Linked DNA regions of Bdellovibrio bacteriovorus. The main gene of each other region encodes a partner of the protein of the gene in region 3 in a complex. Links are inferred from orthologs where the notes say so. Each region holds a gene or a part of one and is shown on either strand. Other genes may lie near its edges. The genes, in order: AZI85_RS02665, AZI85_RS02660 and nuoD.

Region 1 (2,914 bases), on a different replicon or contig from region 3:
AGTCACGAACAACGCGGAGATACCCACCATCGTCATCGCCAAACAAAGCGATGAATAAATCGGGTTAGATAAAAGAATGACACTCAGGCCGCTGACCAGAGTGACAATCGCTAAGAACCAAAAAAGAAATGCATCTGCTGTCACGTTATTCTCCTCACAAAGATGCGATGTAGATCACAAACGCGGTAATGATCGTGTTTGCTAGCGCCCAAGGAAGCAAAGTCTTCCAACCGAAATCCATCAATTGGTCATAACGGAAGCGTGGAAGCGTCCAACGAACCCAGATGAAAACCCACAAGAAGAATGCAAACTTGATATTGAAAACAAGGAAGTGGATCAATGCCACCAAAGCACTTGCCCAGCCCGCAGAAGACGTTACCGAAGCCGCCCACTCTTGAACTTGTTCAACGGATACGTACGGAATACCGTAACCACCGAAGAAGAACAAAGCCATCAAGCCTGAGGCGATCATCATGTGACCGTATTCACCGATGAAGAACATGTTGAATTTGAAGCCGCCGTACTCTGTATGGAAACCGGCAACAAGTTCAGATTCACCCTCTGCCAAGTCGAATGGAAGACGATTTGATTCGGCAAATGCTGTTGTGAAGAACAAAAGAGCTGCCAATGGTTGATAGAAAATCCCCCAGTTTGGAAGCCAACTTGCAGTGATTGTGTGACCCAAGAAGACGAATTGAAGGGGACCTTGTTGAGCCACCGTCATGTCTTGAAGGTTGAACGTACCGTAAAGCATGATCACGCCCACGATAGAAAGACCCAAAGCCAACTCGTAAGAGATTGTTTGCGCCGAAGCACGAAGAGCACCCATCAAAGAGTACTTATTTCCTGAACCCCAACCCGCCATCAACAAAGTGTAAGCAGCCAAAGAAGAAACACCCAAGATGAATACGATACCAACGCCGATATCATAACCTTGAACCAAGAAAGTGTACGGACCCCAAGTAGATCCAAACATTTCAAATGTTCCTACTTGAATCGGTGTCGACATTGGGATGGCAGAGAACGCCACCGCACCTGGAATCAACGCAAATACCGGAGCTGCATAGTACAACAATGGTTTTGCGGTATCTGGAACGAAGTTTTCTTTCGTCAAGAATTTCACAGCGTCAGCCAAAAGTTGCATCAAGCCCAAAGGTCCTACGCGGTTGGGTCCCAAACGATTTTGAATGAATGCGGAACCACGGCGCTCTAGCCATACAAGAATAGGAACTGCTTGAACCATCATCAAAAAGATGACGACAAGTTTTAAACCGTTAACGGTAATTTCAAAAAGATCTTTACCCATTCCCATTGATTAGTCCCATTCCAATGCTTTTGATTTTACTTCCCAGAAAAGTCCGAAGATGAAAATTCCGATGAAGACCATCATCGAAATAAGCACGAACAGACCTTGTCCTGATGATAAGAAATCACGGAAAGAAGTTGCCCATGGATACATGAAAATGATCTCGATATCGAAAAGGATGAAGAGGATCGCAGTAAGATAATACTTTACTGAAACCTTTGTATCTTTCTTATCAAGAGCAGGAATACCGCACTCGTAAGGCTCGTACTTGATAGAGTTATAAACGGGTTTGCCGCCTGTTTTGGACGCGACCCATACTAAAAATGCTCCGAATAGAGCGATGAAGATGACGATGAAAATGACTCCACCGAGTGGCACTGTACCCCTCCAAAGTTGTCGTTATTATTTGGATTTCAATTAGTTATATATGTGTCGTCTGTGAAAACCAAGAAATATGAATGGAAACAAGGCGATAAGCATGGCAAGATGAGCCCACCGAATGAAAGCCGAAATGACTCATACAAGGCTTGAATCCATCCTGGAAAGGGCCTTCGAAACAACACGCGGAAAAATTCAAGTGACCGGAGCTGCATCTCCGCTCGCGCTTGCTTACTTTTTGTCGCAGACTTACTCTAAAAAAATCAACAGCTTGCCGCACTTAGTTGTTGTTAGCAGTCTTTCCGAAGCGAACAAACTTCAGCAGCTTTTAGAGTTCTTTGACCCATCTCGTCACAGCACGATTTTACCTGCTTTCGATGTTTCACCTTATTCCGGTCTTTATCCAAACTCGAGAGTCGTTAGTGATCGCGTTCGATTCTTGTCTCGAGCCCAACAAGCGAAGGCTGGAGAAATCTTCATATCTGTTTCTGACGCGCTGACACAAAAGACTTTGCCGGTGAAAATCCTGAAAGAATATTCGCGTCTTCTAAAACCCAGCGACGAACTTCCTGAAGACATCGCAGAGTATTTAAACTCGCTTGGCTATTCTTCAGCACCGATGGTGGAAGATAAAGGTCAGTATGCTTTGCGCGGAGGTATCGTTGATATTTTCCCGCCGACAGAAGATGAACCGGTTCGCTTAGATTTATTCGGCGATCAAATTGAGTCTATTCGTCACTTCAATGTTTCAGATCAACGAAGCACCGATGAAGTTGCTTCATTCGTCTTAACTCCAGCGCGCGAGATTCTTTTCCGCGATGAAAATCACGAAAGACTTTTGCAAAGAGTCCGCGCGATGATTGATGGCCGCGAGGTTGATAAGGCCGAGGCCGAAGAAACTCTGCGCTCTTTGGTTTTAAAAAACTCATTCCCTGGAATTGAATTCTTACTTCCCTACTTTTATGGAGAACTTGCTAGTCCGCTAGAACATTTTTCATCTGCGGTGAATGTATGGTTTTTAGATCCGATTGAAATTTCCAGATGGACAGATGAAGTTTGGGCCGAGATTAAAGCGGACTACGCTTCAAGCACGCAACACGTGATTCGACCTGAGTTGGAATTACTTTACTCTCCATTTGAAACTTTAAGTTTCCCTGCCGGATCGCGCGAAGTTTATTTCTCTTCATTAGAATATTTAGAAAACGCCGAGACCAGCGAAGATGGCAGAGT
Region 2 (2,995 bases), on a different replicon or contig from region 3:
ACGCGAATATTCTTTCAGGATTTTCACCGGCAAAGTCTTTTGTGTCAGCGCGTCAGAAACAGATATGAAGATTTCTCCAGCCTTCGCTTGTTGGGCTCGAGACAAGAATCGAACGCGATCACTAACGACTCTCGAGTTTGGATAAAGACCGGAATAAGGTGAAACATCGAAAGCAGGTAAAATCGTGCTGTGACGAGATGGGTCAAAGAACTCTAAAAGCTGCTGAAGTTTGTTCGCTTCGGAAAGACTGCTAACAACAACTAAGTGCGGCAAGCTGTTGATTTTTTTAGAGTAAGTCTGCGACAAAAAGTAAGCAAGCGCGAGCGGAGATGCAGCTCCGGTCACTTGAATTTTTCCGCGTGTTGTTTCGAAGGCCCTTTCCAGGATGGATTCAAGCCTTGTATGAGTCATTTCGGCTTTCATTCGGTGGGCTCATCTTGCCATGCTTATCGCCTTGTTTCCATTCATATTTCTTGGTTTTCACAGACGACACATATATAACTAATTGAAATCCAAATAATAACGACAACTTTGGAGGGGTACAGTGCCACTCGGTGGAGTCATTTTCATCGTCATCTTCATCGCTCTATTCGGAGCATTTTTAGTATGGGTCGCGTCCAAAACAGGCGGCAAACCCGTTTATAACTCTATCAAGTACGAGCCTTACGAGTGCGGTATTCCTGCTCTTGATAAGAAAGATACAAAGGTTTCAGTAAAGTATTATCTTACTGCGATCCTCTTCATCCTTTTCGATATCGAGATCATTTTCATGTATCCATGGGCAACTTCTTTCCGTGATTTCTTATCATCAGGACAAGGTCTGTTCGTGCTTATTTCGATGATGGTCTTCATCGGAATTTTCATCTTCGGACTTTTCTGGGAAGTAAAATCAAAAGCATTGGAATGGGACTAATCAATGGGAATGGGTAAAGATCTTTTTGAAATTACCGTTAACGGTTTAAAACTTGTCGTCATCTTTTTGATGATGGTTCAAGCAGTTCCTATTCTTGTATGGCTAGAGCGCCGTGGTTCCGCATTCATTCAAAATCGTTTGGGACCCAACCGCGTAGGACCTTTGGGCTTGATGCAACTTTTGGCTGACGCTGTGAAATTCTTGACGAAAGAAAACTTCGTTCCAGATACCGCAAAACCATTGTTGTACTATGCAGCTCCGGTATTTGCGTTGATTCCAGGTGCGGTGGCGTTCTCTGCCATCCCAATGTCGACACCGATTCAAGTAGGAACATTTGAAATGTTTGGATCTACTTGGGGTCCGTACACTTTCTTGGTTCAAGGTTATGATATCGGCGTTGGTATCGTATTCATCTTGGGTGTTTCTTCTTTGGCTGCTTACACTTTGTTGATGGCGGGTTGGGGTTCAGGAAATAAGTACTCTTTGATGGGTGCTCTTCGTGCTTCGGCGCAAACAATCTCTTACGAGTTGGCTTTGGGTCTTTCTATCGTGGGCGTGATCATGCTTTACGGTACGTTCAACCTTCAAGACATGACGGTGGCTCAACAAGGTCCCCTTCAATTCGTCTTCTTGGGTCACACAATCACTGCAAGTTGGCTTCCAAACTGGGGGATTTTCTATCAACCATTGGCAGCTCTTTTGTTCTTCACAACAGCATTTGCCGAATCAAATCGTCTTCCATTCGACTTGGCAGAGGGTGAATCTGAACTTGTTGCCGGTTTCCATACAGAGTACGGCGGCTTCAAATTCAACATGTTCTTCATCGGTGAATACGGTCACATGATGATCGCCTCAGGCTTGATGGCTTTGTTCTTCTTCGGTGGTTACGGTATTCCGTACGTATCCGTTGAACAAGTTCAAGAGTGGGCGGCTTCGGTAACGTCTTCTGCGGGCTGGGCAAGTGCTTTGGTGGCATTGATCCACTTCCTTGTTTTCAATATCAAGTTTGCATTCTTCTTGTGGGTTTTCATCTGGGTTCGTTGGACGCTTCCACGCTTCCGTTATGACCAATTGATGGATTTCGGTTGGAAGACTTTGCTTCCTTGGGCGCTAGCAAACACGATCATTACCGCGTTTGTGATCTACATCGCATCTTTGTGAGGAGAATAACGTGACAGCAGATGCATTTCTTTTTTGGTTCTTAGCGATTGTCACTCTGGTCAGCGGCCTGAGTGTCATTCTTTTATCTAACCCGATTTATTCATCGCTTTGTTTGGCGATGACGATGGTGGGTATCTCCGCGTTGTTCGTGACTTTGAATGCTTACTTTATTGCAGGTGTTCAGTTGATCGTTTACGCCGGCGCCGTGATGGTTCTTTTCGTCATGGTGATCATGCTCTTCGACTTGAAGAAAGATCTTCAAGCTTTCACGAAGGGAAAGTTTTCTGGAGCAGTTAAAATTGCTTCCGTAGGTTTGTTGGCAGGCCTGGTTGTCGGCGCCATTGCGATGTCTGTAGGTCTTTTGACTGAAAAAACTACGGACAACCCAGTGACTGCGGGAACAGGCATGGAAACAACAAAACAGTTGGGCCAGATTTTGTTTTCTAAATACATCTTCGGCTTTGAAGCATTGGGCGTTCTTTTGCTAGTGATCGCAGTTGGTGCGGTGGCTCTAGCGCGCAGTAAAGGTGGAACACATGAACACTGATTTCATTAACAACATTGGCCTGACTCACTATTTAGTTCTGGCAGCACTTTTGTTCATGATGGGTATGGCCGGAGTTCTTCTTCGCCGTAACGTGATCGTACTTTTGATGTCTGTAGAGTTGATGTTGAATTCTGTGAATTTAACCTTCATCGCATTCAGCAAGTACTTAGGCATTCTTGATGGTCACATCATGGTTTTCTTTGTCATGACAATCGCCGCGGCAGAAGCGGCGGTAGGTTTGGCATTGGCCGTTTCAATCTTTAAACGCTTTAACGAAGTGAATATTCGCTTCTTTGAACACTTGAAAGGATAAGGGAGCAGCCGTGAATCATTCTCTTTTAATGGCCCTTTTGATCCTAGCTCCGTTCGTTGGT
Region 3 (4,202 bases):
AGACGCGCCCCTTATATTACTTATCTAGTTGTCAGGATTACGGATTTTCAGTAACTACTTAATGATAGCTAAATGAAATTGCAGAGGTGTATTTATGCACAAAGATCAAGTGCAGGGTTCTGTGTCTCTCGCAGGCGCAAGCGGAACTCAAGCCATAGATGATATGTCACGAGATGTTGCTTTCACATCAAGGCTCGATGCTTTGGTGGCGTGGGGGCAAAAAAATTCTTTGTGGCCAATGCCTTACGGTACTGCTTGTTGTGGTATCGAGTTCATGTCAGTGATGGGACCGAAGTATGACCTAGCACGTTTCGGTGCTGAGGTGGCTCGTTTCTCTCCTCGTCAAGCGGACTTGCTTGTCGTTGCTGGAACTATCACAGAAAAAATGGCTCCGGTGATCACTCGTATTTATCAACAAATGCTTGAACCAAAATACGTGATCTCCATGGGCGCGTGTGCAAGCTCTGGTGGTTTCTACCGCGCTTACCACGTTCTTCAAGGCGTCGACAAAGTCATCCCTGTCGACGTTTACATCCCAGGTTGCCCTCCAACACCAGAAGCGGTGATGGATGGAATCATGGCATTGCAACGTATGATTGCGACTCGTCAACCACGTCCTTGGAAAGACAACTGGAAGTATCCATATGAACAAACTTGAGACTTTAAAACAAAACCTCGCGGGTAAATTTAAAATCGAGAACTACAAGTTCATCCACGCTGTGGGTGATGACGTTCTTGAAGTTCCAAAAGAAGACGTTCCGGCGTTGCTTTTGTTTCTTCGCGAAAATGGTCATTTCGATTTCTTGATGGACGTGTGCGGAGTGGATTTTCCAAACCGCGAAAAACGTTTCGACGTTGTTTACCACTTGTTCTCGTCAAAAGACGCTTCTCGTTTGCGTGTAAAAGCACAGGTTGGTGAAAACGAATCTATCGGGACAGTTCTTCCGGCTTGGAAGGGTGCGGACTGGTTTGAGCGTGAAGCCTATGACATGTTCGGTATCAAGTTCGAGGGTCATCCTAACTTGCGCCGTATCTTGACTCATCATCAATTCGTGGGTCATCCGCTTCGTAAAGACTACGATGCGAACTTGCAACAACCTTGCACGTCCTCATTGCCAATTCACTTCAACAACGAACCGGGTTCTCCTGGTGATGTGTTGAATGATAAATATGTTCCTTTGAATATCGGTCCTGCCCATACAGCGATGCACGGAACTCTTCGTGTGATGGCTGAGATGGACGGCGAGACGATCGTTCGTTGTAACAATGAAATCGGATATCTTCACCGCTGTTTCGAAAAAATGGCAGAGACTCATCCGTACAACCAAGTGATCCCGTACACAGATCGTTTGAACTACTGTTCAGCGCCAATGAATAACATTGGTTACTGTAAAGCGGTCGAGCGTTTGTTGGGCGTGGAAATCCCGCCTAAAGCGCAAGCGATGCGTGTGATCTTGGCAGAGCTTTCTCGTATCATCGACCACACGATTGCAATCGGTACGGGCGCGATGGACTTGGGTGCTTTGACTTCTTTCTTCTATATGTTCGGTCTTCGTGAACAGGTTTATGGCTTGTTCGAAAAACTTTGCGGAGCTCGTTTGACTGTATCTATGACTCGCGTCGGTGGTATGGCTCAAGATGCGCCTGAAGGCTGGTTCGACGAAGTTTTAGCTCTTTGTAAAGAGATCCGTAAAGGCACTGACGAAATGGCTTCGATGGTTTTGGACAACAAAATCTTCATCCTTCGTACTAAAAACGTGTGCCCGGTATCTGCTCAAGACGCGATTCAATGGGGTTACACAGGTCCTCTTCTTCGCGCTTCCGGCGTGAACTTGGATTTGCGTAAAGCGAAACCTTACTATGGTTACGACGCTTTGGACTTTGATGTTCCAGTAGGAACAACAGGTGATATCTACGACCGTTACTTGGTTCGTTTCGAAGAAATGCGCCAATCAGTTCGTATCATCGAACAAGTCTGCAAAAACGTTCCAGGTGGCGATTACACAATCCGCGACAAAGGCATCGTTCTTCCAGAGAAAAAAGACGTTTACGGAAACATCGAAGGTTTGATGAATCACTTCATGTTGATCATCAAAGGGCTTCGTCCTCCAGTGGGCGAAGTTTACGATGCGACGGAAGCGGCCAACGGTGAACTAGGTTTCTATCTAGTGAGCGACGGCTCTGCAAATCCATACCGTTTGAAAGTCCGTCCACCATGTTTCGCGATCTACCAATCGTACCCAACGGTAGTGAAAGGCGCGATGTTGGCAGATGCTATCGCAACTGTCGCATCGATGAACTTAATCGCTGGTGAACTAGATAGATAATCGGACGGAAGGGCGGCAGCCCGCAGAGCGGAGGGCCGCAAGGCCCGGAACTGAAGCAACTTAGAGTTTTGAAAAATTTAAAGGAAAAAGAATGTTTCAACTAAGTGAACAAGGTTTGGCGGAAGTAAAAAAAGAATTGAATCGCTATGAAGCGAAAGATTCTGCGATCATCCCAAGCCTTTACATCGCACAAAAAGAAAACAACGGTTTCGTCACTGCGGAAATGATCACGTATCTTTCTAAAGTGATGGACATCCCTGAAGCACGTATTAACGAAGTTTTTAAGTTTTATACGATGTTCAATCAAAAGCCGGTGGGTAAATACCATGTGCAAGTATGCACGAATATTTCCTGCGCTCTTGAAGGTGGTCGCGAGATGGCTAGCCACATCTGCCACGAGTTGGGTGTGAAATACGGCGAAGTCACTTCAGATGGCCGTTTCACAGTCAGCAAAGTGGAGTGCTTGGGTTCCTGCGGAACGGCTCCAATGATGCAAGTAAACGACACGTATCATGAGAAACTCACTCCGGAATCAGCAATGAATCTGCTACGAGGAATGAAATAATGGCTGAAACAAAATTACTGACGGAATTCTATCACTTGCCAGAGTATCAAACTTTGGCTGGTTACAAAGCTAAAGGCGGTTACGAAACTTTGCCAAAAGCTTTGAAAATGCAACCTCAGCAAATCATCGACGAAGTGAAAGCTTCGGGTCTTCGTGGTCGTGGTGGTGCAGGTTTCCCAACAGGTATGAAATGGGGCTTCCTTCCTAAAAATGGAGAACCTCGTTACCTTCTTTGCAACGCCGATGAAGGGGAGCCTGGTACATTTAAAGACCGTATGATGATGGAGCGTGCTCCACATCAATTGATCGAAGGCATGATTATCTCTGGCTTCGCGGTGGGTTCTAATAAAGGTTATATCTACGTTCGTGGTGAATACGTTTACCCGATCGAATGCTTAAATAAAGCGATCAAAGAAGCTTATGCAGCGGGCCTTCTTGGTAAAAACATCTTGGGTTCTGGTTTCGACTTTGACCTTGATGTGTACCGTGGTGCCGGCGCTTATATCTGCGGTGAAGAGACAGGCATGATCTCTTCTTTGGAAGGCTTGAAAGGCCAACCAAAATTGAAGCCTCCATTCCCAGCGGTTCAAGGTTACTTGCGTAAACCAACAATCGTGAACAACGTGGAAACTTTGGCGGCCGTGACTTACATCGTTCGCGATGGCGCACAAACTTACCGCAAACATGGAACAGAAAAATCTGCGGGAACAAAATTGTTCTCTCTTTCTGGAAACGTGATGACTCCAGGGAACTACGAAGTTCCATTGGGCTATCCTTTGATGGATTTGCTTATGAAAGAGGGCGGAGGCATGAAACCAGGCCGCAAATTAAAAGCGGTTATTCCTGGTGGATCTTCAGCTCCTGTTTTAACAGCAGAAGAAGTGGCGAAAGCAAATCTAGATTACGAATCATTGGCGGGCCTTGGAACCATGCTTGGTTCTGGTGCGGTGATCGTGATCGACGACTCTCAATGTATGGTGGATATGTTGGGTGTTTTGACTCACTTCTATGCGCATGAGTCTTGTGGTCAATGTACACCTTGCCGTGAAGGTACAGGTTGGTTGAACAAGATTCTTCACTCGATCTTGGAAGGTCGCGGTCGTTTGCAAGACATCGACTTGTTGATCAAAGTTGCTGACAACATGAAAGGGAAAACAATCTGTGCCCTTTCCGATGCAGCGGCTCTTCCGGTTTTGAGCTTTGTGACTAAGTTTAGAGATGAATTTGAATTCTATGTCCGCGAAGGACGTTCGAAAGTAAAAGGAACGACATATGCCGAAATGCACCATTAATGGCAAAGAAGTCGAAGT

The links.
Region 1: the proteins of nuoD (region 3) and AZI85_RS02665 are in contact, whole or in part, in a cryo-EM structure (PDB 6ZJN), measured with the Thermus thermophilus proteins. The link is inferred for Bdellovibrio bacteriovorus from one-to-one orthologs. Residues at the interface, in WP_223903221.1 of Thermus thermophilus: Met26, Thr27, Asn29, Gly31, Pro32, His34; in WP_096411116.1 of Thermus thermophilus: Glu45, Ser46, Asn48, Pro50, Ala51, Gly52, Glu53.
Region 2: the proteins of nuoD (region 3) and AZI85_RS02660 are in contact, whole or in part, in a cryo-EM structure (PDB 6ZJN), measured with the Thermus thermophilus proteins. The link is inferred for Bdellovibrio bacteriovorus from one-to-one orthologs. Residues at the interface, in WP_223903221.1 of Thermus thermophilus: Pro35, Ser36, Asp139, Gly141, Ala142; in WP_096411122.1 of Thermus thermophilus: Ala224, Glu225, Gln226, Glu227, Ala295, Trp297, Phe298, Arg299.

Annotation. Positions count from the first base shown.
Region 1 is NZ_LUKF01000001.1:532,105-535,018, forward strand. It holds AZI85_RS02665 (NADH-quinone oxidoreductase subunit A), read right to left. Parts: upstream 1,685-2,914; coding sequence 1,316-1,684; downstream 1-1,315. Other genes in the region: AZI85_RS02655 (NADH-quinone oxidoreductase subunit J), read right to left, coding at 1-144; AZI85_RS02660 (complex I subunit 1/NuoH family protein), read right to left, coding at 155-1,312; mfd (transcription-repair coupling factor), read left to right, coding at 1,806-2,914. UniProt on the Escherichia coli protein: NDH-1 shuttles electrons from NADH, via FMN and iron-sulfur (Fe-S) centers, to quinones in the respiratory chain. The immediate electron acceptor for the enzyme in this species is believed to be ubiquinone.
Region 2 is NZ_LUKF01000001.1:531,338-534,332, reverse strand. It holds AZI85_RS02660 (complex I subunit 1/NuoH family protein), read left to right. Parts: upstream 1-916; coding sequence 917-2,074; downstream 2,075-2,995. Other genes in the region: nuoL (NADH-quinone oxidoreductase subunit L), read left to right, coding at 2,963-2,995; nuoK (NADH-quinone oxidoreductase subunit NuoK), read left to right, coding at 2,611-2,934; AZI85_RS02655 (NADH-quinone oxidoreductase subunit J), read left to right, coding at 2,085-2,621; AZI85_RS02665 (NADH-quinone oxidoreductase subunit A), read left to right, coding at 545-913; mfd (transcription-repair coupling factor), read right to left, coding at 1-423. UniProt on the Escherichia coli protein: NDH-1 shuttles electrons from NADH, via FMN and iron-sulfur (Fe-S) centers, to quinones in the respiratory chain. The immediate electron acceptor for the enzyme in this species is believed to be ubiquinone.
Region 3 is NZ_LUKF01000016.1:356,060-360,261, reverse strand. Bases 1-2,985 are described here. They hold nuoD (NADH dehydrogenase (quinone) subunit D), read left to right. Parts: upstream 1-644; coding sequence 645-2,327; downstream 2,328-2,985. Other genes in these bases: nuoF (NADH-quinone oxidoreductase subunit NuoF), read left to right, coding at 2,892-2,985; AZI85_RS11440 (complex I 24 kDa subunit family protein), read left to right, coding at 2,419-2,892; AZI85_RS11450 (NADH-quinone oxidoreductase subunit B), read left to right, coding at 164-658. Outside these bases: more of nuoF, read left to right, coding at 2,986-4,184; AZI85_RS11430 (2Fe-2S iron-sulfur cluster-binding protein), read left to right, coding at 4,165-4,202.